One region of the Microbacterium sp. P03 genome, then DNA from elsewhere that is predicted to be linked to it. Evidence: predicted binding sites of a transcription regulator. Region 1 holds the regulator's gene; each other region holds the start of a gene.
The links. Region 1 encodes HrcA, which represses chaperone genes, less so after heat shock. Its sites were predicted from a motif close to TTNGCACTCGNNNNNNNCGAGTGCNAA; they were not measured.
Positions count from the first base shown of each region.

Region 2: the regulator HrcA is predicted to act here: its motif matches at 1,492-1,518, upstream of groL (chaperonin GroEL).
Region 3: the regulator HrcA is predicted to act here: its motif matches at 6,584-6,610, upstream of groES (co-chaperone GroES).

Region 1 covers NZ_JBIGIM010000001.1:1,421,369-1,431,766, reverse strand. Annotated here, with positions in the region: gene ACFXOO_RS06900 (ExeM/NucH family extracellular endonuclease) at 1-2,567, opposite strand, end outside; gene lepA (translation elongation factor 4) at 2,773-4,626, shown strand; gene ACFXOO_RS06890 (DUF1990 family protein) at 4,636-5,286, shown strand; gene hemW (radical SAM family heme chaperone HemW) at 5,286-6,503, shown strand; gene hrcA (heat-inducible transcriptional repressor HrcA) at 6,583-7,623, shown strand; gene dnaJ (molecular chaperone DnaJ) at 7,676-8,797, shown strand; gene ACFXOO_RS06870 (16S rRNA (uracil(1498)-N(3))-methyltransferase) at 8,802-9,539, shown strand; gene ACFXOO_RS06865 (HIT domain-containing protein) at 9,597-9,944, shown strand; gene ACFXOO_RS06860 (PhoH family protein) at 10,000-10,398, shown strand, end outside.
Region 2 covers NZ_JBIGIM010000001.1:597,656-608,053, reverse strand. Annotated here, with positions in the region: gene groL (chaperonin GroEL) at 1-1,440, opposite strand, end outside; gene ACFXOO_RS02925 (cold-shock protein) at 1,634-1,834, opposite strand; gene ACFXOO_RS02920 (LytR C-terminal domain-containing protein) at 1,971-2,570, opposite strand; gene ACFXOO_RS02915 (DUF3263 domain-containing protein) at 2,606-2,875, opposite strand; gene ACFXOO_RS02910 (DUF2332 family protein) at 2,906-3,901, opposite strand; gene msrB (peptide-methionine (R)-S-oxide reductase MsrB) at 3,987-4,394, shown strand; gene ACFXOO_RS02900 (nitroreductase family protein) at 4,412-4,933, shown strand; gene ACFXOO_RS02895 (DMT family transporter) at 4,942-5,892, opposite strand; gene ACFXOO_RS02890 (hypothetical protein) at 5,917-6,150, opposite strand; tRNA gene ACFXOO_RS02885 (tRNA-Thr) at 6,516-6,591, opposite strand; gene ACFXOO_RS02880 (DsbA family protein) at 6,638-7,621, opposite strand; gene ACFXOO_RS02875 (ABC transporter ATP-binding protein) at 7,869-8,972, shown strand; gene ACFXOO_RS02870 (DUF4032 domain-containing protein) at 9,045-10,367, shown strand; gene ACFXOO_RS02865 (NAD(P)-dependent oxidoreductase) at 10,394-10,398, opposite strand, start outside.
Region 3 covers NZ_JBIGIM010000002.1:52,159-62,556, reverse strand. Annotated here, with positions in the region: gene ACFXOO_RS07590 (branched-chain amino acid ABC transporter permease) at 1-659, shown strand, start outside; gene ACFXOO_RS07585 (branched-chain amino acid ABC transporter permease) at 665-1,642, shown strand; gene ACFXOO_RS07580 (ABC transporter ATP-binding protein) at 1,764-2,660, shown strand; gene ACFXOO_RS07575 (ABC transporter ATP-binding protein) at 2,657-3,460, shown strand; gene ACFXOO_RS07570 (ABC transporter substrate-binding protein) at 3,594-4,871, opposite strand; gene rarD (EamA family transporter RarD) at 5,035-6,018, opposite strand; gene groES (co-chaperone GroES) at 6,192-6,500, opposite strand; gene ACFXOO_RS07555 (Hsp70 family protein) at 6,720-8,324, shown strand; gene ACFXOO_RS07550 (LuxR C-terminal-related transcriptional regulator) at 8,329-10,398, shown strand, end outside.

The DNA of each region.
Region 1 (10,398 bases):
AGGGCGATCAAGGCCGTCTTCGTCACGATGCGCTCGTCGACACCCGCCGCGACGCCGACCTTCACGGGGTCATGGTCGGAGGAGCGATACGGGTCGGGCGCTGAGAACAGCGTTCCGTGCACGTTGTAGCGGCTGTACTCCAGTGCCACCGATTCGCCGGAGTTGATGTTCCAGATGTCGCCCCCGGTGGCGCGCTCGCGCGCGTCCGCGCTCATGAGGATGTGGTCCAGCGAGCCCGACAGACCCGAGAACGAGTACGACGACGACTCGATCCCGAGCGACTGCTCGGCGTCGACGTAGCCGGCGTCGTACAGGACCTGCAGCGGGTCCTCGCGGCCGTACGAGTTGAAGTCACCCGCGAGGAACACCGACGACACATCGCCCTGGATCGACGCGATCCAGTCCCTGAGCGCCGTGGCCTGACGCACCCGTGATTCGTTGGACGCGCCCTGCCCGTCGCCCGTGTCGGCGTCGCCCGCCCACGGGCCGGCCGACCCCTTCGACTTGAAGTGGTTCACGGCGAAGAGGAAGCGCTCGCCGCCCGTCGCCGGCCGGAAGACCTGGGCGATGGGCTCCCGCGCGTTGCCGAAGGCCTGATCGTCGGCGGACTGCGTTCCGAGGGCCCGGGATGCCCCGACCGGCGTCGCCGCCGCCGGCTGGTAGATGATCGCGTTGGTGATGACGTCCTGCTCCGACGCGTCGGGAAGATCCGTCGAGGACGGGATGAACGCCCACCGGGGCGCCCCGGCGGCGGCATTGAGGGCGGCCACGAGAGTCGCGGTCGCCTCATCGGGCGCCTCGCCGAGCGCGGCGGAGTTCTCGATCTCCATGAGCCCGACCACGTCGGCGTCGAGGGCGTTGATGGCTGCGACAATCTTCTGCTGCTGGCGCTCGAGGTCCCCGCTGTCCCACGCTCCGCGCTGGTCGCAGCCGCCGCTGACGGACAGGCCGTCACCCGTGCGGTCACGATACGCCGTGCACGTGGCGCTGTCGGTGCCGAGTGTCGTGAAGTAGTTGAGGACGTTGAATGAGGCCACCGACACGTCGCCGCCGACCGCCGCGGGCGCTGACGTGCGCGGGTTGGAGAACTGCACCCCGTCGACGCCGCTGCCGTCGCCCGCCACAGGCGCGGTCGGGTTGAACTTCCACACGCCATTGCGCTGATCGACGATCACCGGCGCCGTGAAGCTCGCGGTCGCGCCCACGACGAGCGGCTCGACGAGCGAGACGTACGGGGGAGTGAGCGCGCTGTTCGCCGCGGACAGGAAGTTCACGGATGCTCCGTCATCGAGCACCACGGCGCGTGCGGCGTTGTCGGCGGCCACTGCGGCGGCCTCCGCGGTGCCCGGACGCGCGACGTCGGTCGGCTGCCGCAGGGGCTGGTCGCCGAACGCGAGTCCCACCTCCCCGTACTGGTTGGTGGAGTAGGTGTTGCTCACGGTGTACGTGCCCTGCGGGGCGATGAGCATCGATTCGAGCGACTCGCGCTGGACGTCGGCGCTCGGCCACGCCACCGTCGCGGCGACCGGGGCCGCGGCATCCGCGATCTTCGTCGCTGCACCCGCGGCGACCGTGATCTCGGTGAGTCCGTTGAACTCGCTGACCGCTCCCGTGAGCTGGACGGTGTCGCCGACCGCCACCTCGGTCGCGGCGGGGGAGTAGATGAAGACGGCGTCCGAGGCGGTGTGCGTGGCGAGGTCGATCGCGCCGCCCGTACCCGGAGTCTGGATGACGTAGCCGTTGAAGCCGCCCGAGGGGTAGGAGGCCGTCACGACTCCGCTCGTGGTGACGGTCTCCCCGACGTACGGCGATGCGGCGCCGGTGCCCTGGATCTCGGCGATGGTCACCGGATCGGTCGGCTCAGGTTCGGGGTCGGGATCCGGGTCGGCCCCGATCCCCTGGGGCGTGGGGGCACCGGCGGTGAAGTCCGCCGCGTTGTCCGCGGTGTTCGCCGCCGCGGCGCTGCGGGAGATCGACGTCGCGTTGCCGGTACCGGGGGCGGCGGCCGAACCGGCGAAGTCGGTGGCGGCGCCCCAGCCCACGTAGTCCACGACCTGAGGGGCGGCAGCGAGGCCGGCGTTGCCGGAGAGCGCGACCTGATCGGAGACGAGGGCGACCTTGCCGCCGCTTCCGCTCAGCGGGATGGTGCCTTCGACGTCAGGGGAGAAGGCGGGCAGGGCGGTGTTGGCGCCGACGCCCTCGCCGATCAGCAGCGATGCTCCCGCCGGCAGGGTCACGCCGGTGAGGGCCGTGAGCTGCCACGACGAGCCGGCCGTCGAGGCGTACTGCACGCTCCACGACGACAGGGATGCCGACTCGGTGCCGACGTTGCGCAGCTCGATGAAGTCGCGGTTGAACGCGCCCCCGGAGTTGCCGCCGCCGCCGTAGACCTCGGTGATCACGACGTCCGCGTCGGGCGAGACCGCCGCGGAAGCCGCGGTCGGGGCGACCAGCCCGGTCACGATGAGCGCGCCGAGAGCGAGTCCCGCCGTCCACCGCCGCCCGGCTCGAGGATCGCGCACGGAAAAGGGATTGGTGGGGGGATGCACGGACGAAGGCTCCTTCATAGCGACGGCTTCATGAGGACGTCACGAACGCGACGTCGTTGTACTTTCGGATTTCGGACCCCAGTCGTCTCCCCGCAGACGACTCTCTCCGAGCCTCGTCGTTCGCGCAAGGGGACCTGCGGAACGACACGTGAACGTCACGCGAATGTCATGTCGACGCGGCCGCACCGTGCCGTGGCATCCCGCCGCGTAGAATCGACAGGACATGTCACCTCGCGCCCTCACGCCCCTCCAGCCGTCCGCGACGCCGCCCGCGCAGCTCCGCAACTTCTGCATCATCGCTCACATCGACCACGGCAAGTCGACGCTCGCCGACCGCATGCTGCAGATCACCGGCGTCGTCTCCGACCGAGACATGCGCGCGCAGTACCTGGACCGCATGGACATCGAACGCGAGCGCGGCATCACGATCAAGTCGCAGGCGGTGCGCATGCCGTGGGAGGTCGACGGCAACACTTACGCACTGAACATGATCGACACCCCCGGTCACGTCGACTTCACCTACGAGGTGAGTCGATCGCTGGCCGCCTGCGAGGGCGCGATCCTGCTGGTCGATGCCGCACAGGGGATCGAGGCGCAGACACTGGCCAACCTCTACCTCGCGCTCGAGAACGATCTGCAGATCATCCCGGTCCTCAACAAGATCGACCTGCCCGCCGCCGACCCCGAGAAATACGCACGGGAGCTCGCCAGCCTCATCGGCGGCGAGCCTGAGGACGTACTCCGCGTGAGCGGCAAGACGGGCATGGGCGTCGAGGAACTGCTCGACCACGTCGTCCAGCAGATCCCGTCGCCGCGGGGTGACCCGGATGCCCCGACCCGGGCCATGATCTTCGACTCGGTCTACGACTCCTATCGCGGCGTCATCACCTATGTGCGCATGATCGACGGATCGCTCAACCCGCGCGAGCGCATCCAGATGATGTCGACCCGTGCCGTCCACGAACTGCTCGAGATCGGCGTCTCCTCGCCCGAGCCGACCCCCACCAAGGGGCTGGGTGTCGGCGAGGTCGGCTACCTCATCACCGGTGTGAAAGACGTCCGCCAGTCCAAAGTCGGCGACACCGTGACGAGCGCCGCGAAGCCGTCGAAGCAGGCGCTGCCCGGCTACACCGACCCCAAGCCGATGGTGTTCTCGGGTCTGTACCCCATCGACGGCAGCGACTACCCGATCCTCCGCGAGGCCCTCGACAAGCTGAAGCTCTCGGATGCTTCGCTCAACTACGAGCCCGAGACGTCGGTCGCCCTCGGATTCGGGTTCCGCTGCGGCTTCCTCGGGCTTCTTCATCTGGAGATCGTGACCGAGCGTCTGGAGCGCGAATTCGGGCTCGATCTCATCTCGACCGCCCCGTCCGTGACCTATGAAGTCATCACGGACGACAAGAAGTCCTTCACCGTCACGAACCCGAGCGAGTTCCCGTCCGGCACGAAGATCTCCAGCGTCACCGAGCCGATGGTCAAGGCCGCGATCCTCGCACCCAAGGACTACGTCGGCACCATCATGGAACTGTGCCAGTCGCGGCGTGGCACGCTCCTCGGCATGGAATACCTCGGCGAAGACCGGGTCGAGATCCGCTACACGATGCCCCTCGGTGAGATCGTCTTCGACTTCTTCGACCATCTGAAGTCAAAGACCGCCGGCTACGCGTCGCTGGACTACGAGCCCAGCGGCGATCAGGAGGCGGACCTCGTGAAGGTCGACATCCTGCTGCAGGGCGAGCCGGTCGACGCCTTCAGTGCGATCGTGCACCGGGAGAAGGCGTACGCCTACGGCGTGCTCATGACCGAGCGCCTCAAAAAGCTCATCCCGCGTCAGCAGTTCGAGGTGCCGATCCAGGCCGCGATCGGCGCACGCATCATCGCCCGCGAGTCGATACGGGCGATGCGCAAGGACGTGCTCGCGAAATGCTACGGCGGTGACATCAGCCGAAAGCGCAAACTTCTGGAGAAGCAGAAGGAAGGCAAGAAGCGCATGAAGATGGTCGGCCGCGTCGAGGTGCCGCAGGAGGCGTTCATCGCCGCCCTGTCGGGCGACACGGAGAAGAAGGACGGAAAGTAGGCTTCGCCGATGCGCCGTGGGACCTTTCGAGACGAGACCGTCGATTACGCCGCGGTCGGGGCGACGCAGGCCCCCGACCTCATGCAGTACCCGCCCGAGCGCAGCCTCCCCGCGGAGGAGTCGTGGCGGATCGGCAGTGGTGAGCAGCGGTTCACCACCGCCAGCGAGGCGCTGCTGTCGTGGGATGCGCAACGCGGTGGCGGTCTCGAGCTGAAGGACGTGCGGCCCGCCGCCGGTCCGATGTACTCGGGTGTCAGTTTCGACGACGAGGGCAATCCGACCGCTCCCAGTCGCCTCGAGGTCGAGCAGCGCTTCGACGCCGACGGCACACCTTACGTCGGTGCGGGTTCGACCGTGCACCTCCGCGGGCGCATCGGCGGTCAGCGCGTCGACGCCGAGCTGCGGGTGATCTTCGCCGTGGAGGAACCGCGCAGAGTCGGATTCGCCCTCGGCACCGTGGGCAGCTCGGTGGTCAGCGGCGAGGAGTCGTTCATGATCGAGTGGCGCGGCAACGACGAGGTGTGGTTCACCGTGCGGGCTTTCGACGCGCCGATCGCGCTGGCCTACAAGCTGTTCCCCGCTCTCACGCGGCGGCGGCGCAAGGCCCTGTTCACCCGCTACCTCCGGGCGATCTCCCCGCTGTACACGACGCCCGGCTGATGGGCTCCGCTCTTCCGCTCGGCGATCCCGCACCCGCCGACGGCCGGCTGCCGTCCGGCACGCGCATCGATGCAGACACCGACTTCGGCGTCTACCTGCACGTGCCGTTCTGTCGCGTCCGCTGCGGCTACTGCGACTTCAACACCTACACCTCGACCGAACTGCAGGGTGCACGCCAAGACGAGTACGCCGACGTCGTCCTTCGCGAGGTCGACCTGGCCGCAGAGGTGCTGGTCGAGGCCGGGGGGCTGCGGCCCGCCACGACGGTGTTCTTCGGGGGCGGGACGCCGACGCTGCTGCCGGCGGGCGACCTCGCGCGCATGCTCGAGGCGGTCCGCGATCGGTTCGGGCTCGTCGCCGGTGCCGAGGTGACGGTCGAGGCCAATCCCGACACGGTCACTCCGGGCGTGGCATCCGATCTCGCGGCCGCCGGCGTGACGCGCATGTCCATCGGGATGCAGTCCTCGGTGCCGCACGTGCTGGCGGCCCTCGACCGCACCCACGATCCCGACAACGTGACGACAGCGGTCCAGTTCGCCCGCACCGCCGGCCTCGACGTCAGCCTCGACCTCATCTACGGCGCACCCGGCGAGAGCCTCGCCGACTGGCGCCACTCGCTCGAGACGGCCCTCGCGCACGAACCCGATCACATCTCGGCCTACGCCCTCATCATCGAGGACGGCACCAAGCTCGCCCGCCAGATCCGACGCGGAGAGGTGCCCGCACCCGACGACGACCTGCAGGCCGACATGTACGAGCTCGCCGACGAGCTGCTGGGGGCGGCGGGCTACGACTGGTACGAAGTGTCGAACTGGTCGACGGGCGAGCGCCACCGGTCGCGCCACAATCTCGCCTACTGGCGGGGTGCGGACTGGTGGGGATTCGGTCCCGGCGCGCACAGCCATATCGCCGGTACGCGCTTCTGGAACGTCAAGCATCCCGCGGCGTACGCGCAGCGGCTGGCGGCAGGCGAATCGCCCGCCGCGGGGAGGGAGCAGCCGGATGCCGCCGCCCGGTCGCTCGAGGACGTCCTGCTGCGCTCCCGCATCCGCGAGGGGCTGCCGATCGCGGATCTGCTCGGCGAGGGGCGTCATGCCGTGGCCGCGCTCATCGCGGATGGACTCATCGACGGCGCCGACGCCGTGCACGGACGCATCGTCCTCACCCTCCGCGGGCGGCTCCTCGCCGACGCCGTGGTGCGGGCGCTGACGGACTGACGCGCCTCCCATCCGTTGCCCGGGCGATCCGATAGAATTGGCACTCCAGACATGCGAGTGCCAGGCGGGAGGGGATGACATGGTCAGTGAGCGCGGACTGCAGGTCCTCCGGGCGATCGTGCAGGACTACGTCGACACCCATGAGCCCGTCGGCAGCAAGGCCATCGTCGACCGGCATTCGTTCGGCGTCTCCGCCGCGACGATCCGCAACGACATGGCGCTGCTCGAGGACGAAGAGCTGATCACCGCTCCGCACACCTCGTCGGGACGCGTACCCACCGACAAGGGCTATCGCGTCTTCGTCGATCATCTCGCCGAGCTCCGTCCGCTCACCCCGGCGCAGCGCGCGGCGATCGCCTCGTTCCTCGAGGGTCCGACCGACCTGGACGACCTGTTGTCGCGTACCGTGCGCGCCCTGACGCAGCTCACCGGTCAGGTCGCCATCGTGCAGTATCCCTCCTTCGCGCGGGCGAGTGTCTCCCATGTGGAGCTCGTCGCACTCGGCGCCGGGCGCATGCTCGTGATCGTCGTGACCGACACCGGACGGGTGTCGCAGCGACTCGCGTTCGTGCGGGAGGAGTTCGACGAGGCCGACATCGCGCGGCTGCGCCGCGGCATCGCCGACCTCGTCGTCGGACGATCCGTACGCGACGCCGCGCACCGCGTGGGGGAGATGCTGGCCGAAGAGACGCTGGGGCCCCTCGCGACCGACTCGGCGGCCCGGGTGATCGCGGCCGTCGTGGCCGAGGAGCTCGACGAGTTCCGTCAGGATCGCCTCGTCATGGCCGGTGCGGCGAATCTGGCGCGGCGCGAGTCCGATTTCCGCGGCAGCATCTACCCGCTGCTGGAGGCGATCGAGGAGCAGGTCACGCTGTTGCGCCTGATGGCGGAGATGACCGCGGACGAGCACGGCCTCGCGGCCAGCATCGGGCGCGAGAACGAGTCCTTCGGGCTCTCCGAGGCTTCCGTGCTCGCCAGCGGCTACGACTCCGCCCGAGGAAACGCACGCGTCGGACTCATGGGTCCCACGCGCATGGACTACCCGACCAATCTTGCGGCGGTACGAGCCGTCGCCGGCTATCTCACCCGGATGCTCGAAGACGACGACAACGCTCGCTGAGCAGCATCCGTGACGAACGATCCCCGCGTCCTGCGCGGGCAGGAAGGCGATTGTGGCTGACCACTACGAAGTCCTCGGTGTCTCGCGCGAGGCGACCCCCGAGGAGATCAAGAAGGCGTACCGCCGGCTGGCGCGCGAGCTCCACCCCGACGTGAACCCGAGCCCCGAGGCATCCGAGCGGTTCAAACTCGTGACCCACGCCTACGACGTGCTCAACGACCCCGAGCAGCGTCGTCGCTACGACATGGGCGGCGACTCGTCGCCGTTCGGCGGAGGTGGGGGCGCGGCGGGCGGGTTCGGCGGCTTCGGCGACATCTTCGAGACCTTCTTCGGCGCGGCCGGGGGTCAGCGCTCCGGGCGACCTCGCTCGCGGCGCGAGCGAGGTCAGGACGCCCTCGTCCGCGTCACCCTGGGCCTGGAGGACATCGTCTTCGGCGTCCACCGCGACATCGATGTCGACACCGCCGTGCTCTGCGAGACGTGCCAGGGGTCGTGCTGCCAGCCGGGAACCTCGCCCGTCACATGCGACATCTGCCACGGTGCGGGTCAGGTGCAGCGCACCGTCCGAAGCCTGCTCGGCAACGTCGTCACCAGCCAGCCCTGCGGTTCGTGCCAGGGATACGGCACGACGATCCCGTATCCGTGCGCCACCTGCCAGGGGCAGGGTCGCGTGCGCTCGCGCCGTACCGTGTCGATCGACATCCCGGCGGGCGTCGAGACCGGCCTGCGCCTGCAACTGCCCGGATCGGGTGAGGTCGGGCCGGCCGGGGGGCCCAACGGCGACCTCTACCTCGAGGTGACGGTCACGCCGCACGAGGTCTTCAGCCGAGACGGCGACGACCTGCTCGCCACGCTCGAGGTGTCGATGCCCGATGCCATCCTCGGCACGACCACGACGATCGAGTCGCTGGACGGCCCCGTCGAGCTCGAGCTGCGCGCGGGGGTTCAGGGCGGCGACGTGCTCACGATCAAGGGCCGCGGCATCACTCCGCTGCGAGGAAGCCAGCGGGGCGACCTCAAGGTCGGCGTGCACGTGGTGACGCCGTCGCGCCTCGACGCGAGGCAGCGCGCGATGATCGAGGACTTCGCGAAGAAGCTCAAGGCCCCGGCGCCGCACCTGTCGGAGTTCCACCAGGGGCTGTTCGCCAAGCTGCGCGATCGCTTCCGCGGCTGACCGCATGGTTCTGCACTTCCTCCTCGACACGGTCACGACGGCCCGCCCCGGCGATGTCGTCGCGCTGACGGGTGCCGAGGCGCACCATGCCGCCGCTGTGCGTCGGGTGCGCGTCGGCGAGGAGGTGACCGTCGGCGACGGTCGGGGTGCGTGGCTGACCGGCGCATGCGAGTCGGTCTCACCGCGCGAGGTCATCGTCCGCATCGCGGAGCGGACGGATGCCTCGCCCTCCGCGCCGCGCATCGTGCTCGTGCAGGCGCTGGCGAAGGGCGACCGCGACGAGCTTGCCGTCCAGGCCGCCACCGAGCTCGGTGTCGACGAGATCGTCCCGTGGCAGGCCGCGCGCAGCGTCGCGCGGTGGGAGGTGGGAAAGGCCGAGAAGGGTCGGGTGCGATGGGCGAGCATCGTGCGCGAGGCGGCCAAGCAGGCGCATCGCGCGTGGGTGCCCGAGGTCGCGCCGCTTTCGACCACGAAGCAGCTCGTGGCCCGCGCCGAGACGGCGCGAGTCCTCGTGCTGGAGCCCACGGCCTCCCGCGCCCTCACTTCGATGGACTTCGACGGCGCGGACGAGCGCGACATCGTCCTCGTCGTCGGGCCCGAGGGCGGAATCGCTCCGGAGGAGCTCTCCGCGCTCGAGACCGCCGGCGCCCGCGGCGTGCGCATCGGCGATGCGGTGCTGCGCACCTCGACGGCGGGCCCCGCGGCGATCGTCGTCGTGAGCGCCGCGATCCGCCGCTGGTGAGATCGGTCCGGACGACCGGAGCCAGCCGGGCTTTCGACGGCTCGGTAGACTGGCCCCATGAGCGAGCCGACGATCTTCACCCGCATCCTCGGTGGTGAGATCCCGTCCGAGATCATCGCGGAGACCGACAATGTGTTCGCGATCCGCGATATCGCCCCCCAGGCTCCCGTGCATCTGCTGGTGATCCCGAAGACATCGGAGTACCGCGACGTCGTCGAGCTGGCGGCGGGCGATCCGGCTCTCCTCGCCGAGGTGATCGCCGTGGCGGGCGACCTCGCGCGGGAGCACGCGAAGGGCGAGTTCCGCCTTGTGTTCAACACCGGCGCCGCTGCCGGCCAAACGGTGTTCCACGTGCACGCGCACGTGCTCGCCGGTGGACTGAGTGAAGAGAGTATCCGTGCCTGAGTCGTCCGAATCCCCCGACCAGTCGGTCGACACCGTCCTGGTCGACGGTGTCGCCATGGTGCAGCTCCTCGGCCCGCAGGACCGCTTGCTGAGGGTGGTCGAGGGAGAGCATCCTGATGTCGACGTGCACGTCCGCGGCAACGAGATCACCCTCACCGGCCCCGCGGCGGCCGTCGCGGCCGCCAGGTCCCTCGTCGACGAGCTCGTGGAGATGACCCGTTCGGGCCATGCGCTCGCACCCGCCGACGTGAGCACGTCCAGCCGCATCCTGCAGGGTGACGGCGTTCAGCGGCCGTCCGAGGTCATGGGAGAGGCGATCCTCTCGTCGCGCGGGAAGATCATCCGCCCCAAGACGCTCGGGCAGAAGGCGTACGTCGATGCGATCGACGAGGCGACGATCGTCTTCGGCATCGGTCCGGCCGGCACCGGCAAGACCTACCTCGCCATGGCCAAG
Region 2 (10,398 bases), 820 kb from region 1:
GGTCGCGGCGTTGAGGCCGTGACCGATGGGCAGACCTGCGACGGTGTTCGCGACGACACCGGGCTCGAGGCCCGCGTTCAGAGCGATCTGCTTCAGGGGCGCCTCGATGGCGACCTTGACGATGTTCGCGCCGGTCGCCTCGTCACCCGTGAGCTCCAGCTTGGCGAAGACGACCTTGCCTGCCTGGATGAGCGCGACGCCACCACCGGCGACGATGCCCTCTTCGACGGCAGCCTTCGCGTTGCGGACGGCGTCCTCGATGCGGTGCTTGCGCTCCTTGAGCTCGACCTCGGTCGCTGCGCCGGCCTTGATGACGGCGACCCCACCGGCGAGCTTGGCCAGACGCTCCTGGAGCTTTTCGCGGTCATAGTCGCTGTCGGTGTTCTCGATCTCGCGACGGATCTGGGTCACGCGACCTTCGATCAGCGACGCCTCGCCGGCACCCTCGATGATGGTCGTCTCATCCTTGGTGATGATGACCTTGCGAGCACGGCCGAGCAGGTCGACCGTGGCGTTCTCGAGCTTGAGGCCCACCTCTTCGGTGATGACCTGGCCTCCGGTGAGGATCGCGATGTCCTGCAGCTGCGCCTTGCGGCGGTCGCCGAAGCCGGGCGCCTTGACGGCAGCCGACTTGAAGATGCCGCGGATCTTGTTGAGCACCAGCGTCGCAAGAGCTTCGCCCTCGACGTCCTCGGCGATGATGAGGAGTTCCTTGCCCTCCTGGATCACCTTGTCGACGATCGGCAGAAGGTCCTTGATGTTCGAGATCTTCTGGTTGGCGATCAGGATGTAGGGGTCTTCGAAGACCGCTTCCTGACGCTCCGGGTCGGTGACGAAGTAGGGGTTGATGTACCCCTTGTCGAAGCGCATGCCCTCGGTGAGCTCCAGCTCGGTGCCGAAGGTGTTCGACTCCTCGACGGTGACGACGCCTTCCTTGCCGACCTTGTCGATGGCCTCGGCGATGAGCTCGCCGATCGTGGGGTCAGCGGCCGAGATCGACGCGGTCGCGGCGATCTCTTCCTTGGTCTCGACCTCTTTGGCGCTGGCGAGCAGTTCGTCCGAGATGGCCTTGACGGCCTTCTCGATGCCCTTCTTCAGCGAGATGGGATCGGCGCCGGCCGCGACGTTGCGCAGGCCTTCCTTGACGAGCGCCTGGGCGAGCACGGTAGCGGTCGTGGTTCCGTCACCGGCGACGTCGTCCGTCTTCTTGGCGACCTCTTTCACGAGCTCCGCGCCGATCTTCTCGAACGGGTCGTCGAGCTCGATCTCCTTGGCGATCGAGACGCCGTCGTTCGTGATCGTGGGGGCGCCCCACTTCTTCTCGAGCACGACGTTGCGACCGCGGGGGCCGAGCGTCACCTTGACGGCGTCAGCCAGGATGTTCAGGCCACGCTCGAGACCGCGACGGGCCTCTTCGTCGAAAGCGATGATCTTTGCCATGTGTATGTCGTCCCTCCCGGACCTCTGAGGTCCGGACGTAGCGAATGGTCTTTAGCACTCAGATGACCCGAGTGCTAATTCCATTCTGGCACTCGACCAGTGCGAGTGCAAGCCACGGGAGAGGATGCCGCCTCCCGGCGTGTCGGACGACGCAGGGCGCAGCATCCATCCCTCGAAGACGGGGTGCGGCCGATCAGACGACGCGGACGGACTCGGCCTGCGGGCCCTTCTGGCCGGCGCCGACGGTGAACTCGACGGCCTGTCCTTCCTCGAGCACTCGGAACCCCGACATGTCGATGTTCGAGTAGTGCACGAAGACGTCCTGGCCATCGGCCACGGTGATGAAGCCGAAGCCCTTCTCGGCGTTGAACCACTTGACGGTGCCCTGGGTCATGCGAATCTCCTGTTGCTGTGCGACAGGGTCATCGTATGGCGGGATTCCGCGCCGAAACGGCCGGTCCGGGCACTGTTGACACGCGTGCATCGAACTGTTTACCGCCGCGAAACACCGACCGCATCCGGCCGGTGGATCAGGGCGTGGGCGTGACGCTCGGCGGGTTCGAAGAGCGGTCGAGGCCGATGACCACCGCGAGCTGCTTGGCCTGGCTCTCGTCGACGTCGCCGGTGCCCGCATCATCCAGCGGCTGGTAGGCGGCACTCTGCTCGAGCACCGCGCCGCCGATGACCTGTGCGAGACCCGCCGCGGCGGCCTCGTCCGACGGGAAGGCGTAGTAGATGGTCGTGGTGGGGAAGTCCGTCGTGGATGCCGAGCTGGCCTGCACCGCGTCGCCCGGCCACCCGGCGGCGACGATCGTGTCCTTCATGGTCGTGGCCAGTCCGTCTTCGCCGGTGGCATTGAGCACGATGACGGAGTACGTCGTATCGATCACCGGGGTGACCGAGGGCAGCGGAGCGACCGTCGGCGCGGGGGTCGGGAACAGCGTGACCCTGCCCGACGCGAGCAGTGTTCCGAAGATGCCCAGCGCGATGAGCACGACCGTGGCGACGGCGGCCCAGAGGAAGACCACCCATCCGCGCATGTGCGGGTTCTCGGCCCGATGCGCACCGACGCGCCCCGAGTCCGAGGGAAGGTCATCGAAGCGGTCCTTGGGGTAGGGCGATTTCGACACCCCCCGATGCTACCGGGCCGTGCCTGCGCGCCCGATCAGCCGTGCCGCGAGGCGGGGGCGCCACCGAGCGCGGTTCGCGCGACGCCCGCGTCGTGCCGGTTCTGCCGGATGCGCCGCAGGCGCTTGACCAGCATCGGGTCGTACTCGAGGGCGTCGGCGGTGTCGAGCAGGCGGCCGAGCAGCTGGTAGTACCGAGCCGGCGAGAGCTGCAGCTCCGCCCGGATCGCCTCTTCCTTGGCGCCCGCGTGCCGCGTCCAGGCGGCCTCGAAGTCGAGCATGGCGCGATCGCGGTCGGTGAGGGGCACGTCTTCACGGTAGACCGGAGCGCCCTCCGATCACGCGCGCCACTCCACGAACCCGCCGAGTGGGTCGACCGCGGCGAGCGGCACACCGTCGAGGCCCAGGACGAACCCGTGACAGCGCGACGCATCGATCGCCGGATGCCACTCGGAGTGGAGGGTCGGCGGGTCGATCGTCACCCACCGCGCGGGCAGGGAGCGAACGGCGTCGATCAGTCTTCCCCGTCCCTCGCGGGGGATGTGCGGGAGCACCCCCGGGGTGGTGATCACCAGCGTCGCCTGTCGAGGAGCCTGCTCGGCGACCGCCTCCAGCACCGCACGGTCGGTGGCATCACCCCGCACCAGCAGGGGCGGGTCGGATGCCGCGACCTCGAGCGCGGCGTCGATGCGGGCTGCTCTCCCCTGTTCGCCGGGCCACGCCAGGGTCGTGAGGAAGCGGCGGTCCGCGGCATCCGCGGCGTCGAGGGGATGGAGGTCGATGCCGGCCCGCCAGACCACCTCGGGCATGCGCAGCGTCGGCAGCCGATCCCCGCGCAGGTCGCACTCCAGCGTCACGCTCGACGCTCCGTCGGGCGGGTCGAGGCAGGTGACGGCCGATCCCCGCTCGGAAGCGGTGTAGCGGTACGAATAGCGGTCGGGGTAGAGGCAGAGTCCCGCGCTGGCCCCGATCTCGAGGAGCGCCAGCGGACCGTCGATCGCGGCGAGGGCGGGGAGGAGCGCCGCGCACCGGAGCGGCTCGTTCGTCTGGAGGCTGCGGCGACCGCATTCCGCGATCAGGGCGTCTGCGTGCCGGCGCAGCCACTCCGCCCAGGCCGCGTATTCCTGTTCCGGTGCACCGAGCAGGCGCGACACCGCGAACACGAGCGGCGGCTGCCGGTGTGTCGGCGCGATCCGGGCGATGATCCGCTGTACGTCGACATCCCGGGCGACGCCGTCCGCCCACTGCGCATACAGCTCGGACCGGCCGGGTGCCTCCGCCTGAGCGAATCGCTCGTAACGGGCGGCGACGTCGGCCGCGGCATCCGTCTTCATCTGTCCATTCTCACCGGCGATGCCGAGCGAGCGCGCCCGAGACCTGCCGCGCGTCGGGTTGAATGGAGTGTCAGAAGGAGACGTGATGGCTTATTCGGTGAACAAGAGCGATGACCAGTGGCGGGCGGAGCTCAGCCCGGAGCAGTATGCCGTGCTGCGCCAAGCGGGAACGGAGCGCGCCTGGACGGGCGAGCTGCTCGACGAGGGGCGGGCGGGCCTGTACACCTGCGCGGCCTGCCATGCCGAACTCTTCCAGAGCGGCACGAAGTTCGACTCGCACTGCGGGTGGCCGAGCTTCTACGAATCGGTCCGGCCCGAGGCGGTCGAACTGATCGAGGACCACTCGCACGGGATGCTGCGCACCGAGGTGCGCTGCGCGAACTGCGGTTCGCATCTCGGCCATGTCTTCCCCGACGGCGTCGGCACGCCCACCGGCGACCGCTACTGCATGAACTCGCTGTCGCTCGACTTCGCGCCGGAAGAGTCCGCGTGAGCAGTGCTCTGGAGGCGATGCGGAACCGTCGCTCCTGGTCGAAGGTGACGGATGCTGCGCCCACGAGCGATGAGCTCGCGACCTTCGTCGCCGCGGCCGGTCGTGTCGCCGATCATTCGTCGATGAAGCCGTGGCGCCTCATCGAGCTGCGCGGGGCCGACCGCGACCGCCTCGGACGCGCGATGAACAAGGCGGAGGGCCGCAAGGGTGCATCCACCAAGCCCCTTCGGGCACCGCTGCTGATCGCAGTGGTCGGCAGCTACCGCCGCACCGACAAGGTGCCCGAGTGGGAGCAGGAGACGGTGCCTTCGGGCGTCGCGCACATGCTGAGCCTCCTGCTGGACGAGGCGGGATGGGGCGTGTTCTGGCGCTCCGGCCATCACACCCGCTCCAAGGCCGTCGCGAAGGCCCACGGCTTGAAGAAGCACGAGAAGCTCCTCGGCTGGCTGTACGTCGGCGGCAAGCCGCCGATGAAGCGGGAGGGTCGCCGCAAGACCGTCGACCCGCATCAGTTCCTGTCGCGGATGCCGCACGACTGACGTCTCCGTCACCGCCGCCGCGCTCGGCGCCAGGGGACGGCGGCGACGACCACGCCCACCAGGGCAACGGAGACCATGGCGATCTCGGTGACGAGTCCAGGGCTCGCCACGGCCGGCCAGACGGCGTCGAGCACCACCGCGGTGAACAGCTGGCCGACGACGATTCCGAGGGCGAGCAGCAGAACTCCGGTGTATGCGACCAGGGCGGCTGACAGGAAGATGTAGACGACGCCCAGGGCACCCCCGGTGTAGATCCACGGTTCCGCGGGGAGCGCGCGCGGCGGGCCGACCACGGCCACGTGGATCACCGCCACGACGACGAGGATCACTGTTCCGCCGAGGAAGTTCACGAACGTGGCCGTGATCGCGGTACCCACACGGGCGCGAAGTCGCCCGTTCGTGGCCTGCTGCCAGGCGACACCTGCCCCGACGAGGAACGGCAGCACCAGCATCCAGACGGGCACCGCGTCACCCGCTCCGCCGGCGAGCGAGATGGCCACCGCGACCAGGGCGAGCCCTCCCCCGACGACGCGTGGGAGGGTGACGGCCACCGCTCCTCCGGGTCCGTAGCCGAGACGGTCCAGGGTCAGGCTGCAGACGACCTGACCCGCGACGTAGCCGACGGTGAACAGCGATACCCCGATGACGCCGACGGTGAGGCCCTGCGTCGCGACCGTGAAGGCGCCGGCCGCGCCTCCGGCCAGCATCCACGAGGGGATGCTGCGGGCGCGGACACCCGCGACGAGACGCTGCAGGCCCGCCCTGCCCTCCGGAAGAAGGGCCGACAGGACGGCCACGATGACCAGCCCCGACCCGAACGAGATGGCCGCCGCCACGAAGCCATCGCCGAGGCGGAGCCCCAGCTGACCGTTCACCCGCGCCTGCGCGGCCGTGAGCACTCCGATGAGCACCGCACCCGCAACGGCGAGCCAGGCGGGATGGCGGACGGCGGTGGGCACCACCCCATCCTGCCGTGCGGCCGCCTATGCGCTGGCGACGGCGGCGTCCTGTGCGGCGCCCAACGTGGCGAACCACCCGAGCGTCGCCGGTTCCCGGCTGAAGGCGATGTATCCGCCCTCGGCCGCCACCACATGCCCGATGACCTTTCCGGACAGCGTTCCGGTGTGCATCCCCGGCTCGGGCGACGTCCAGAGCGGCCGTTCGGCTCCGCGTCGCCACGACCCCAGTTTGATGTTCGTGTCAGCTTTCGCGCGCACGAGATACCCCCATATCGGCTGACATCCCCAGTTCCAGTCAGCTGAATGGAAATATAGCGAACAAGACCGGTCGTTGTCACACCCTGGGGAAACGCTGAGCCGAAGATGAGGCGGCATCGCGTCGTCGCATCGGGAGGACGGTCCGTCCTGCGCGTCGGCTCACCCAGACGACATGCAAGACGGACCGGAGTCCGCAGGCTGAGCGGCGACCCGACGTGGCCGATCAACCGACGAGGGATCGTCTGCTGACTCTGCCGGCGCCTCGGGGGAAGGCGACCGGTGCGCTCACGGTAGGCAATCGTCGGATTTATCTCACGGGTATTGACAAGCGTCCCGCAGAGCAGGAGCGATACACCGCATCGATGTGGAGCCGACTACGGGACTTGAACCCGTAACCCCCATATTACAAGTATGGTGCGCTACCAATTGCGCCAAGTCGGCAGAGGACCGAGTCTAACGGTCCGCGACGCTCCGCCCCGAAAGGGGCTCAGCTCGACGGGGTGGGCGTTGCTGTCGGCGAGACCGACGGGGTCGGCGTCGGGGTGCTGTAGTACGAGTCGCTCGCGATCGTGAGGACGAACTGCGCGAACTCCTTCGGATCGTTGAGCGCTCCCACGTAGGGCGTACCGTTCACGAGGACGGTAGGGGTACCCGTCAAAGAGATGTCATCGGTGTCGGGCAGTCCGTCGAGCGCGCGATCGGTGGCGTTCCGGGCCCACACGGCGTAGGCCTCGTCCTCGATGCACTTCTGCACGTCCTTCGCCTTGTCGGAACTGATTCCGCTCGCGATGGCGAGCGTCGCCAGATCCTGGTCGGTCGGCCCGTCGGAGTCGACGTCCGGCTGTCCTGCGAGCAGAGCGTTGTTGTAGGCGAAGAACGTGTCGGGCGCGTGGGTGGCGACGCAGGCAGCCGCACTGGCGGCACGCAGGGAGTACTTCGTGCCGTTCGACTTCGCCGAGAGCATCGCGACCGGGTAGTACGTCAGGGTGGCGGCATCCTGCCCCACCCATTTGGCCAGCTGCTGCACGTTGGCCGCCTGGAACTCCTTCGATCCGACGGACAGGTAGTCGACGTACACGCGGATGTCGACCATGCCGCGGGTGGCCGTCGGTGCAGGGGTGGCCTCGGCGGTGGCCTCCGCAGCGGCCGGAGTGGGCGTCGGCGTCGGCGTCTCACCGGCGGCGGGTGCGCCACCCCCCACGCTCGTCGTGACGCCGGCCACGGATGTCACGGCGAAACCGTCGCCGGAGCCGCTGACGGGCTGCAGCACGGGCTGCGAGCTCGCGGATGAGAACGCCCACGAGACGACGACCGCCGCCACCGCGACGACGGCGACCACCCCGATGATCAGCGAGGCCCGGCCGAGCAGACGCGCTCGGGACTGCTTGGCCTGCAGCTGCTGCGCCTTCTCGCGCACCGCGTCACGGCGGTCGCTGGGGACGGGCACATCTGTGGGATCGTCGCTCGACATGGAACCTCTTGGAGAAATGGGCCGGTATTCCGGCGGGCCGCATGGGTGAGGCGGTCTCTCCGATGCTAACCAGGCAATCTGGGAAATGCCCAGACGCTCCCGCGGGAAAAGCCGCGGATCCGCCCGGCGGCTTGTCAGGCTGCCGTGCCATAATGATCGAGCGTCCAATGATGGGCGTGCGGGCTGCGGTCCGCTCATCCTCACTACGGATCGTCCGGCACGTACCTGCCGGTGAAGGAGAACAATCATGGCGTCCGTCACATTCGACAACGCAACCCGCCTGTACCCCGGAGGCACGCGTGCCGCGGTGGACAAGCTCAGCCTCGAAGTCGCCGATGGCGAGTTCCTGGTGCTCGTCGGCCCGTCCGGCTGCGGAAAGTCCACCTCGCTGCGCATGCTCGCAGGTCTCGAGGAGGTCAACTCCGGTCGCATCCTCATCGGCGACCGCGATGTCACCGACATCCCCCCGAAGGATCGCGACATCGCGATGGTCTTCCAGAACTACGCGCTGTACCCGCACATGACAGTGGCAGAGAACATGGGCTTCGCCTTGAAGATCGCCGGCGTGGGCAAGGAAGAGCGTGCCTCCCGCGTGCTCGAAGCCGCCAAGCTGCTCGACCTCGAGGAGTACCTGACCCGCAAGCCGAAGGCCCTCTCGGGTGGCCAGCGTCAGCGTGTCGCCATGGGTCGCGCCATCGTCCGCCAGCCGCAGGTGTTCCTCATGGACGAGCCCCTGTCGAACCTCGATGCCAAGCTCCGCGTGCAGACCCGCACGCAGATCGCATCGCTGCAGCGCCGCCTCGGTGTCACGACCGTCTACGTCACGCACGACCAGACCGAGGCGCTCACCATGGGTGACCGCATCGCCGTGCTCAAGGACGGTCTCCTCCAGCAGGTCGGAACGCCCCGCGACCTGTACGAGAAGCCGCGCAACGTCTTCGTCGCCGGCTTCATCGGCTCGCCGGCGATGAACCTGTTCCCCGCAGCCCTCACCGAGGGTGGCGTCGTCTTCGGCAACGGCAACGTGCCCATCGAGGCGGACGTGCTCGGCAAGGCCAACGGCTCCGAGGTCACGATCGGTGTGCGCCCCGAGGACATCGTCGTCGGCCCGGCTGACGGCAAGGGTCTCAGCGTGGTCGTCGACCTCGTCGAGGAGCTCGGCGCCGACGGCTACCTGTATGGTCACGCAGAGCTGAACGGCAAGCGCACCGACATCGTCGCGCGCGTCGACGGTCGTCGTCACCCGAACGCCGGTGACACGGTCATCCTGGCCGCCGTGCCCGGACACGTCCACGTGTTCGACGCCGAGTCGGGCGAGCGTCTGACCGACCGGGCGATCGCCGCGGCCTGATATTCGATCGACGGCAACGGCGCGGGTGGGTCACAGACCCACTCGCGCCGTTGCCGGTTAACGGGAAGAAGCATGTCACCTGACGCACTGAGCATCACCGCGAGTTCCTTCGATCCGGACCTGCTGACGCTCCCCTGGCCCACCCCCCTCGGCGAATGGCCGTCGAGCGAGATCGTCTTCCTGCCGAAGGGACTCTCCCGCCACCTCGTGCGCTTCTCGAGCCTCGCCGGACGGGTCATCGCGGTGAAGGAAACGACCGAGGAGATGGCACGTCGCGAGTACGACATGCTCGGCAACCTCGCTCGACTGGATGTTCCGTGCGTCGAACGCATCGCCGTGATCGCAGGACGGACGGATGCCGCGGGGACGGTGCTGCCCGCAGCGCTGGTGACGGCGCACCTGAAATTCTCCCTCCCGTATCGCGCGCTGTTCACCCAGGTGCTCCGGCCCGACACGGCGACCCGTCTGGTCGACGCCCTCGCCGCTCTTCTCGTACGACTTCACAACGTGGGCTTCTTCTGGGGCGACGTGTCGCTCTCCAACACCCTGTTCCGCCGAGACGCAGGCGCGTTCGCGGCCTACCTCGTCGACGCCGAGACTGGGGAGCTGCACGAAGGCGGCCTCACGCCCGGGCAGCGTGCTCACGACCTCGACATCGCCCGCACCAACATCGCCGGGGAGATCATGGACCTCGAGGCGGGCGGACGACTCGAGGGCGGAGTCGACGCAGTCGCCATCGCCGACGGGATCATGTCGTCCTACGCATCGCTCTGGGCGGCGCTGACGGATCAGGAGACGTTCGCGTCGGACGAGGCCTGGCGCATCACCGAGCGCATCCAGCGGCTGAACGGACTCGGCTTCGACATCGACGAGATGTCGATCCAGTCGACCGCCGACGGAACGCGCGTGTCGATCCAGCCCAAGGTGGTCGACGCCGGGCACCACCAGCGTCGACTCATCCGACTGACCGGGCTCGACGTCGAGGAGAACCAGGCCAGACGGCTGCTGAACGACCTCGACGAGTTCCGCGCGCGCATCTCACGGCTCGGCTCCGACGAGGAGATGGTGGCCCACGAATGGCTCACCCGCGCATTCGAACCCGTGGTCAAGGCGATCCCCTTCGACCTGCGTGCGAAGCTCGAGCCCGCCGAGGTGTACCACCAGGTGCTCGAGCACCGGTGGTACATGTCGCAGGCTCGAGGACGCGCCGTACCCCTGGCCGAAGTGCTCACGTCGTACATCGACGATGTGCTGCGACACCGTCGCGACGAGGCGACCGTCATGGGCCCACCCACCGAGACGATGTCGATCCCGATGATCACGACGGGTTCCGATGACGAAGAGCCGGTTCTCGACGACGACGACGAGGGCGTCGACTGGCGCGATCTGGTCTGAGTCGCCGCGCCGGCGCGCCCTGGGCGTCAGT
Region 3 (10,398 bases), on a different contig from region 1:
TGCTGGGGCTGGCGCTCGACGCGGGACTGTGGCGACCCCTCCGGCGACGAGGCATCGGCGTCGTCCAGCTGATGATCGTCAGCATCGGCCTGTCCCTGGCCCTGCGGTACCTCTACCAGTTCTTCGTCGGAGGCAAGACCTATCAGCTGCCCGGCGCGAGCCCCGCGCCGATCCAGTTCGGCCCGATCTCGCTGTCCTACATCGACCTGGTGAGCATGGGCGTGAGCATCGTCGTCATCCTCGGCGTCGCCTACTTCCTGCTGCGCACACGGGTGGGCAAGGCGACGCGTGCCATCTCGGACAATCCTCAGCTGGCCTCGGCATCCGGAATCAACGTCGATCGCGTCGTGCGCATCGTCTGGGTGCTCGCCGGCATCCTCGCCGGGCTCTCGGGCATCCTCTGGGCTTACTTCCGCCCCGGCGTGAAGTGGGACATGGGCACGCAGATGCTGCTGCTCATCTTCGCGGCGATCACCCTCGGCGGGCTGGGAACGGCATTCGGCGCTCTTCTCGGATCCCTCATCGTCGGCATCGTCGTGGAGACCTCGACGCTGTTCATTCCCTCCGACCTGAAGTACGCCGGCGCGCTCGTCGTGCTGATTCTGATTCTGCTCGTCAGACCACAGGGTCTGCTGGGCCGTAGAGAGAGATTAGGTTAGCGGCCATGGATTGGGGATCAATTCTCTCGAACACGCTCGGCTATCTGCTGAGCCCCGTGACGATCGCCTACGCGCTCGCTGCGACCGGCCTCGCCGTGCACTTCGGCTATGCCGGGCTGCTCAACTTCGGTATGGCGGGCTTCATGGCCCTCGGCGGCTACGGCTACGCCATCTCGGTGCTGAGCTTCGGCTGGCCCTGGTGGCTCGGCATGATCATCGGACTGATCCTGGCCGCGTTGTTCGCGATCATCCTGGGAATCCCGACGCTGAGGCTGCGCGCCGACTACCTCGCGATCGTGACGATCGCCGCGGCCGAGATCGTGCGTCTACTCTTCACGACGCAGGTCTTCGACAAGTGGACCAACTCCGCCGACGGCCTCGGCGGCTACCACGCCGGTTTCCGCGCCGCCAACCCGTTCCCCCCGGGCACGTACGGCTTCGGCCCGTGGGAGTCCAACGAGACGGTGCTGTGGACGCGGGTGTTCGGACTGGGGATGCTGGTGATCGCCGTCCTGCTGGTCTGGTCGCTCATGCGCAGCCCGTGGGGTCGCGTCCTGAAGGGCATCCGCGAAGACGAGGACGCCGTCCGCTCGCTCGGCAAGAACGTGTTCGCGTACAAGATGCAAGCCCTCGTCGTGGGTGGCGTCATCGGCGCGATGGGTGGAATCGTCTACGTCCTCCCCTCCGCGGTCGTCCCCTCCAGCTACACGACGTCGCTGACGTTCTTCATCTGGACCATCCTGCTGCTCGGCGGCGCCGCGACGATCCTCGGACCGTCGCTCGGGGCGATCATCTTCTGGATGGTGCTCGCGCTGCTCGGCAACCTGCTGCCGCAGCTGGCCAGTGAGGGCATCCTGCCCATGACCGACATCCAGGCCGGTACGCTGCGCTACATCCTCGTCGGCGTCGCCCTGATGCTGCTCGTGATCTTCCGCCCGCAGGGAATCCTCGGCGACAAGAGGGAGATGACCTTTGTCAAGTAACCCAGATGGCGAGGAATGGGTCGACCCCGTACCCACCTCGACCGCCAGCATCCGCCGACCGAAGACCACCGGCCTGACCAAGGGGACACCCGCTCCGGGGGTCGCGAAAGTCGACCCGATCATGGTCGTCGACAACGTGACGCGTCGATTCGGCGGCCTCACGGCGGTCGACGTCGAGCACCTCGAGATCCCGCGCGGCGCGATCACCGCGCTCATCGGACCCAACGGCGCCGGCAAGACGACGCTGTTCAATCTGCTCTGCGGATTCGACAAGCCCAACACCGGGACGTGGTCCTTCGACGGCACGACCCTCTCGGGCATCCCCGCCTTCAAGGTGGCGCGCATGGGCCAGGTGCGCACCTTCCAGCTCACGAAGGCGCTGTCGCTCCTGACCGTCCTGGAGAACATGAAGCTCGGCGCCACCGGCCAGCGGGGCGAGCGGTTCTGGACGAGCTTCATCCCCGCCTTCTGGCGTGCGCAGGACACCGACATCGAAGACAAGGCCCGCGACCTGCTCCGTCGGTTCAAGCTCGACGCGAAGGAGGCCGACTTCGCGGCCTCGCTGTCCGGCGGTCAGCGGAAGCTGCTCGAGATGGCTCGTGCACTGATGAGCGATCCCACCCTGGTGATGCTCGACGAGCCCATGGCGGGTGTCAACCCCGCCCTGACGCAATCGCTCCTCGACCACATCCTCGACCTCAAGGGACTCGGGATGACGGTCCTGTTCGTCGAGCACGACATGCACATGGTGCGCCACATCGCCGACTGGGTGGTCGTGATGGCCGAGGGACGCGTCGTCGCCGAGGGCCCGCCCGACATGGTGATGCAGGAGAAGGCCGTCATCGACGCCTACCTGGGCAGTCACCAGGACGTCGACCTCGGCATCATCACGGGACGCCATGAGGGCGTCGTCGACGCCGAGGCACAGCAACTGCTCGCCGAGATCCAGGAGGCCGAGCGCGAGTCCATCGCCGAGGCCGGTGGCAGCACGAACGCGAAGCAGGAAGAGGCGAAATGAGCGAGTCCGCCCCCCGATCGGGAGCACCCGCCGAGGTCGACCACGCGGGCGTGCGCTCCGTGGCCAAGACGGACGACGTCGTCGTCGAGGTGAAAGACCTCGTCGCCGGCTACCTGCCCGGCGTCAACATCCTGAACAACACGAATCTCATCGCCCGCCAGGGTGAGCTCATCGGCATCATCGGCCCGAACGGTGCCGGCAAGTCGACGCTCCTCAAGGCGATCTTCGGACTGGTGAAGGTGCGGGGCGGTGACATCACCGTGAAGGGCGAGAGCATCGTGGGCCTCAAGGCCGACAAGCTCGTGAAGCGCGGTGTCGCATTCGTGCCTCAGACCAACAACGTCTTCCCCTCGCTCTCGATCGAGGAGAACCTGCAGATGGGGCTCTACCAGAACCCCAAGATCTACACCGAGCGTCTGGAGTTCGTCACCGGCATCTTCGCCGAGCTGGGCAAGCGTCTCAAGCAGCGCGCGGGATCGCTCTCGGGCGGCGAGCGTCAGATGGTGGCGATGTCGCGCGCACTCATGATGGATCCGTCCGTGCTGCTGCTCGACGAGCCGTCGGCGGGCCTCTCCCCCGTGCGCCAGGACGATGCGTTCATCCGCGTCTCCGACATCAACAAGGCCGGCGTGACGACGATCATGGTCGAGCAGAACGCCCGCCGCTGTCTGCAGATCTGCGACCGGGGCTATGTCCTGGACCAGGGTCGCGACGCGTACCACGGCACCGGTCGTGAGCTCCTCAACGATCCCAAGGTCATCGGCCTGTACCTGGGCACCCTCGGCGCCGAGGACGAGTAGGTCCACGACGAAAAAGGAGGAGCGGATGCCGAGGCATCCGCTCCTCCTTTTCGTCGGCTCTCGACGTCGGTCGAGGACGGGCTACGCAGAAGGGCCCCGGATCGCTCCGGGGCCCTTCGTCATGCGGTTGCGCTCAGTTGATGCGCGTGTGCGTGTTGTCGGCACCGTACTGGAAGACACCGATCGTGGCCTCCGTCGGGTCGCCCGCGTCGTCGAACGCCACTCCGCCGGAGTATCCGTCGTAGTCGGGCACGTTGCCGGCGTTGATGATCGCGGCGCAGTCGGCGAAGTTCTCGCACTTCTCGCCGTCACCGGTTCCACCCGAGACTTCCTGCAGCTTGCCGGCGATGTCGGCGGCATCGGTCGACCCGGCCGACAGCGAAGCCAGTGCGAGGAGCACGACCGCGTCGTAGGACTCGGCTGCGTAGGAGAAGTCCTCCAGCGCGGCGTTGCCCTCAGCCGTCCAGGCGGTGTTCAGTCGCTCCTGGAAGTCGTCCGAGAGGACCGGGCCGGGCGTGGTGCCCTTCGCGCCCTCGAGGCTGACGCTGACGTCTGCACCCCACTGCTTGAGGTTGCCGTCGACGAGGTAGAAGTTCGCGGCATCCTCACCCGCGTTGACCAGCAGCGGCGCGATGGTCGCGAACTGGTCGAACGTGATCAGGACGATCGCGTCGGGCTTCGCCGCAGCGATCGTCGCCACCTGGGCGTCGAAGGATGCGTCGCCGTCGTTGTAGGAGGCCTCGGCCACGACGGTGCCGCCGGTGGACTCGAAGACGTCCTTCACGACGCCGTACAGACCGGTGCCGTAAGCGTCGTTCTGGTAGATGATGCCGATGTTCTTGTGACCGTCCTCGGCGACCAGGTTGCCGAGCACCTCGCCCTGGAGCAAGTCGCTGGGAGCCGTGCGCCAGTACAGGTTGTCGTCATCCCACGTCGTGAAGTCGGGCGACGTGTTGGCCGGCGAGAACGTGATGATGCCCTCGCTGACGTTGCTGTCGAGGAAGAGCTTGGTGACGCCCGACGAGGCGGCACCGATCATGGCCGAGACGCCTTCGCTCTGCAGCTTCGGGACGGTGGTCTCGAACGCCTTGTTGTCGGCATCGCCCGAGTCGCCGAAGGTGGCGTCGATGGTGACGCCGGCTGCGGCCTCGTTGACCTCGTTGATGGCCAACTGCACGCCGGCCTCTTCGGGCGGGCCGAGGAATGCGAGGCTGCCGGTCTGCGGCAGGACGGTGCCGATCTTCAGGGTGAGGTCCTCCGCGGGTGCTCCTCCGGACGAGGAGGGCTCGGCGGCGGTGCCTCCGCCCGCGCATCCTGCCAGAACGAGGGCGCTGACGCCGGCAATGGCGAGACCGCCGATCACCGCTCGGACGCGGGATCGGGAGGCGTTACCTCGGGTAAAAACGCTCATGGTGCTCCTTGCTGTGTAGAAACGCGGGCAGACTTATGCGTTTGCCCAGTGTCCCCAACCTAACCGCGGTAGGGTCTCGGCGATGTTGCCGTTCGTTAACGGTTTGTAACGCCGTCAAATCGTTATGAGGCCTGGGTCCGCGGCATCCGGAAGCCGCGCTTGCTCACACGACGGCGGCGACGTCCGAGGCCCCCCGCGCACGGCGGGAGAAGATGACGGAATCCGCGCTCAGCAGGATGAGCGCGAGCCAGACGAGCCCGAAGCCGACCCACCTCTCGGGTGTCATCGGCTCGCCCTGCACGAAGGCGCCGAAGATGAACTGCATGATCGGGGCGATGAACTGCAGCAGCCCGATGACGGTGAGGGGCACGCGACGCGCCCCCGCGGCGAACAGCAGCAGCGGGACGGCCGTGACGACCCCGGTCAGGACGAGCAGGATCGTGTGCCCGAGGGAGACGTTGCCGATCGTCAGGCCCGTCGTCGCGCTCACCGCGATGAGCTGCACCACGGCCACCGGGGCGAGCCACACCGTCTCGAGCGAGAGACCGCTGACGGCGTCGACCGCGGGCCCGATCCGCTTCTTCACCAGTCCGTAGAGACCGAACGAGAACGCGAGCGAGAGGGCGATCCACGGGAAGGAGCCGTACCCGACGACGATCACGATCACCGCGACAGCGGCCAGTCCGATCGCGATCCACTGGGGAACGCGCAAGCGCTCGCGGAGCACGAGCACCCCGAGCAGCACCGTCACGATCGGATTGATGAAGTACCCCAGGCTCGTCTCGATCACGTGCCCACTGAGGGTGCCGATGATGAAGACCTGCCAGTTGACGTAGATGAGCGCGCCTGCGACGGCCGTCCAGCCCAGCAGGCGGCGGTTGCGGACGATACGCCCGAGGGCCGCCCACCCCCGCGTCACCGTCAGCAGCAGCACGCAGAAGACGAGCGAGAACAGGATGCGCCACGCGACGAGCTCCCAGGGGCCGGTCGGCGCGAGGATGACGAAGTAGAGCGGGAGGAAGCCCCACAGGAGGTAGGCGCCGAACGCATACACGCCTCCCAGCGTGCGCTGGCGTGCGGCCTCCGCCTCGCTGTTCGAAGGGACATCGGATGCCGCGGCGGGGGTTTCGGCATTCTTCGAGGTCACTCATCCACCCTAGGACCGAGCGGGGTCACGACCGCCGTCGAGGCCGGGTCGAGGCATCCGTCGCCTGCCGTTCAGCCGCGCAATCCTGCCACCGGCGGATACCCCGTCTGCCTTCAGGACGAAAGAAGGGCCCGGATGCCGAAGCATCCGGGCCCTTCTCGAAAAAGATCCGATCAGCGGACGACGACCGCCAGCACGTCGCGAGCCGAGAGCACGAGGTACTCGTCCGCGCCGAACTTGACCTCGGTGCCGCCGTACTTGCTGTAGATCACGCGGTCGCCGACGGCGACGTCGATCGGAACGCGATTGCCGTTGTCGTCGATGCGACCGGGGCCGACGGCCACGACCTCGCCCTCCTGGGGCTTCTCCTTGGCGGTGTCGGGGATCACAAGACCGCTGGACGTGGTCTGCTCCGCCTCGACCTGCTGGATGACGATGCGGTCCTCGAGCGGCTTGATGGAAACCTGAGTGGAAACCGACACGGTCTACCTCTTTCTTGAAACCTGGAAACTAAGACTGGTTAGCACCCTCACCCTGAGAGTGCTAACCCCAGTCTAGGGAACAGCTGGCACTCATGCAACGCGAGTGCCAATCTCGGTCGCACTCCAATCCGAATCCGCGCCGACGCCGAATCGCTGGTGTAGGCAAAGGCGCTGCCCCCGTGGCGCCCGGCCTGCGAGCAGGATCGACTGGGGAGTCGGATGATGACAGCGCCGTACTATCTGGCCGTCGATGTGGGCATGAGCCGCACCGCCGCCGCCACAGCCCGCTACGGCGCCGATCGCGCCGTGCACGTCGATGGCTTCCCGCTCGGCAGGCACCTCGCCAGCGCTCCGACGGCCGTTTTCGTCGCGGAGGGCGAGTTGCTGTTCTCGGATGCCGCGATCCGTCGGGGCATCGTGCAACCCGAGCGACTCGTCCGCGAGTTCACGCGTCGCATCGGCGACGACGTTCCGATCCGCGCGGGCGATCAGCGGTTCACCCCCGAGCAGCTCTACGCGCGGACCGTCGCCTGGGTGGTCGACACCGTGTCCGAACGCGAGGGGCGCGAGCCGTCCGGGGTGGCCGTCACCGTCCCGCTCGGGTGGGGCGATTATCGGCGCGAGCTGGTCCGGGACGCCCTCTCACGCGAAGGATGGCGCGACGCCGTACTCTTCACCGAGCCGGAGGCCGCGGCCCGTCACTACGTCGCCGAGCGCCCTCTGGCACGTGAACGAGTCCTCGCGCTCTACGACCTGGGCGGGGGCACCTTCGATGCGGCGGTGCTGCGCGTCGGGAACGGTCATGTGGATGTGCTCGGGCAGCCACAGGGCCTCTCCTCTTTCGGCGGCGCCGATCTCGACGACGTCGTGGTCCGGCACGCGGTGCAAGCGGCCGGGCTGACTGCCGCCGACCTCGGGGACGACCGGGAGTCGCGGATGGCCCTCACTGCCCTCCGGCGCGAGTGCATCGAGGCCAAGGAATCGCTCTCGTTCGATTCCGAGGCGGTCATCCCGGTGATGCTCGGCGGACGCTCGGTGACCGTCCGGCTGACCCGCTCCGAGTTCGAGGACATGATCGAAGCGGGCATCGTCGACACCGTGGATGCTCTCGCCGAGGCGATCGCGGGCTCACAGGTCGCTCCGGCGGAGATCGAGGCGGTCCTCCTCACGGGCGGATCCTCGCGCATCCCGCGTATCGCACAGCTGCTCTCCGAACGATTCGATCGGCCGATCGCCGTCGACAGCGACCCCAAGGCGATCATGGCCCTCGGGGCCGCACGGATGTGCGCCGAGATCGCGACCGCACGCGAAGCTGCCGGCGACGCGGCATCAGACTCCCCCTCGATCGGGGATCCCGACCGATCCACTGCCCATCACCACGGCACGTCGGCGCGCCCGCCCAGACAACGGCGTGTGCTGTTCGGCGGCAGCCGGCCGGCACGCGACGCGGCGGCGGATCGGCCTGCGGCGCCCGAGGCAGACCGTGAAGCGCCCGAGGACGCGGTGCGGGAGCGCCCGTCGCGGATCGGGCGGATCGTCACCGTCGCCGGTATCTCGGCCGGGGCCCTCGTCCTGGCCGGAGGTATCTTCGTCTCGCAGACGCTGGGCGACTCCGGTGCGCCCGAAAGAACATCGCCGAGCGTCAGCGACAGTCCCGCGGTGACCGTCGACGACCCCGCCGCCGGTGACCCGGCCGACGAGGCGGCCGACACCGATCCCGCACCCACCACGACGAACCCCTCGTCCCCGCTGCTGACGCCCGCCCCCGACAACGACGTCGTCGTGGTGTTCCCCCGCACCGACGCCGACGGAACGGACCGGTGATCTCATGTCCCTGAATACCGAAACCGCTCTGCGCATCGCCGACACTCCCCTGCTCTGGACACGTCTGGCCCGCGCTCACGTGGACGGCATCGCCGCCGGCACCGCCCCCTCCCGGGCGCTGGTGGTGGGCCCCGCCGGCTCGGGCAAGTCGCGCGTGATGCGACACCTTCGCCGCGCTCTGACCGCCCAGGGCACCGCGACGTCGCTGGCGCGCGGCGAGTCGGACATCGCCGCCGTTCCCGCCTCGACGGTGCTGATGATCGACGATGCCCACCTGCTCACCCCCGCCCAAATCGCTGCCGTGCAGAGCCGCACGGGCGATCCGGCGGCGGCTGTCGTCATCGCCACCCGACCCGGGCCGCTTCCGCCGACCCTGCAGCAGATCGCGGACACCCTCGAGCGGGCCCAGTCGGCGATCGTCCTCGGCCACATCTCCCGCAGCGATGTGCAGGTGCATCTGGAGGAACGGGATCGACGGATGCCTCGCGCCTGCGTCGACGACATCCTCGCGCTCACCGGGGGGATGTCGTGGCTGGTCGCCGAGTCGCTGTCCGTCCATGACAGCGGGGAGTGCGCAGGCGACGGCGCGCACGGAGCCATCGGCGATGCGCTGCAGGACGTCATCGCGCACCGCCTGCGCGCCCTGGACCCGGCGACGCGCGCCGTGGTGGAGGCGGTCTGCACCGCCCCCGACGATCACTCCCCGTCCGTCGCGGCCGACGACGCTCTGCTCGGGTCGGCCTACGCGGCTGGTCTCCTGCTCCGCAGCGGCCAACCCGTTCCGGCCGTCCGCGCGGCGGTGCGTGCCACGCTGCCGCTCGATCGGGTCATCGCGCTGTATGCCACCGTCGCGGGCGACTCCGCCCACGAGGCATCCGTCCGCCAGCTCCTCGGAGGTGTGCGCGATCCGCGGGTGGCCCGCGTGCTGCAGAGCCACGCCGACGCCGCTCGGCAGAACGACCCCGTACGAGCGCGCGAGCTGTACCGCAGCGCACGCGACGCCGGCGCGGACGCCGCGACGGTCGCGATCCGCCAGGCGCAGGTGGAGTGGTCGCTGGGCCGGATCGACGCGGCGAGCGTCTTCCTGGACGGTGTCGCGATCGCCGCCGAACACCCCGACCACGACCGCGCCGCCGATGTGGGCGCGGCGATCTGGGCAGCGCGCGGGCTCATGCCGATGAGCGACGCGGTCTACCGCTCCTCGGTCCCCCGCACAGCCGAGACGTCGGCTCGCGCCGCGATCGTGGCGCTGGCGGTGGCGGACCGCGGTGCGCTCCTGTCGGACGCAGTGGCTCCGCCCGCGCAGACGATGCCGTCCACGCTGACCGTCGCGATGGACCTGCTGACCCGCGGCATGCGCGAAACACTCACCGGCTCGGCTCACGAGGCCCTGCACGAGCTGGTGCGCGCGGCCGAGATGTACAGCGCCTCCGGCAGCTCCGACGCGATACCGGAGCTCCCCGCCGTCATCGCGGCCGTCGCCGCGCTGAACGTCGGCGAACCGGACGTCGCTCACTCCGTGCTCGATCAGGCCGTGCACAGCGGCCACGGCGGCGCGTGGGCGTCGCGGCGCCTCCTGCTGTGGCGGGCGTGGGTCGCCCTCCAGCAGGAGCGCGCTCACGAGGTCGAGACCGCGCTGCAGGCGATCGTGCCCGAGTCGCGCTCGCTCGATCCTCGCGAGAAGCTGCTGCTCGACGCACTGTCGGTCGCGATCGCGCGGCGCTACCACGACTCGGCGGCGCTCGCGTCGGCCTGGCGTGCTGCTCGCGAAAGCCTGCTGCGGGCACGCTTCGACGTGTTCAGCCTGCTGCCGCTGGGCGAATTCGTCGTGGCCGCCGCCCGCGTCGGCGACGTCGACCGCGTCCGGCCGCACTTCACGCAGGCGTGCGCGCAGATCGAGCGACTCGGGGCACCGCCCCTGTGGTCATCCCACCTGCATTGGGCCGGAATCCAGCAGGGAATCCTGCGTGCCCGTCCGTCCGACCTCACTCCCCATGCCCGCGCCCTGGTTGCGGCCGCCCCTCACAACCGGCTCGCCGCGATGATGGCGCAGGCCGGTCGCGTGTGGACCGCC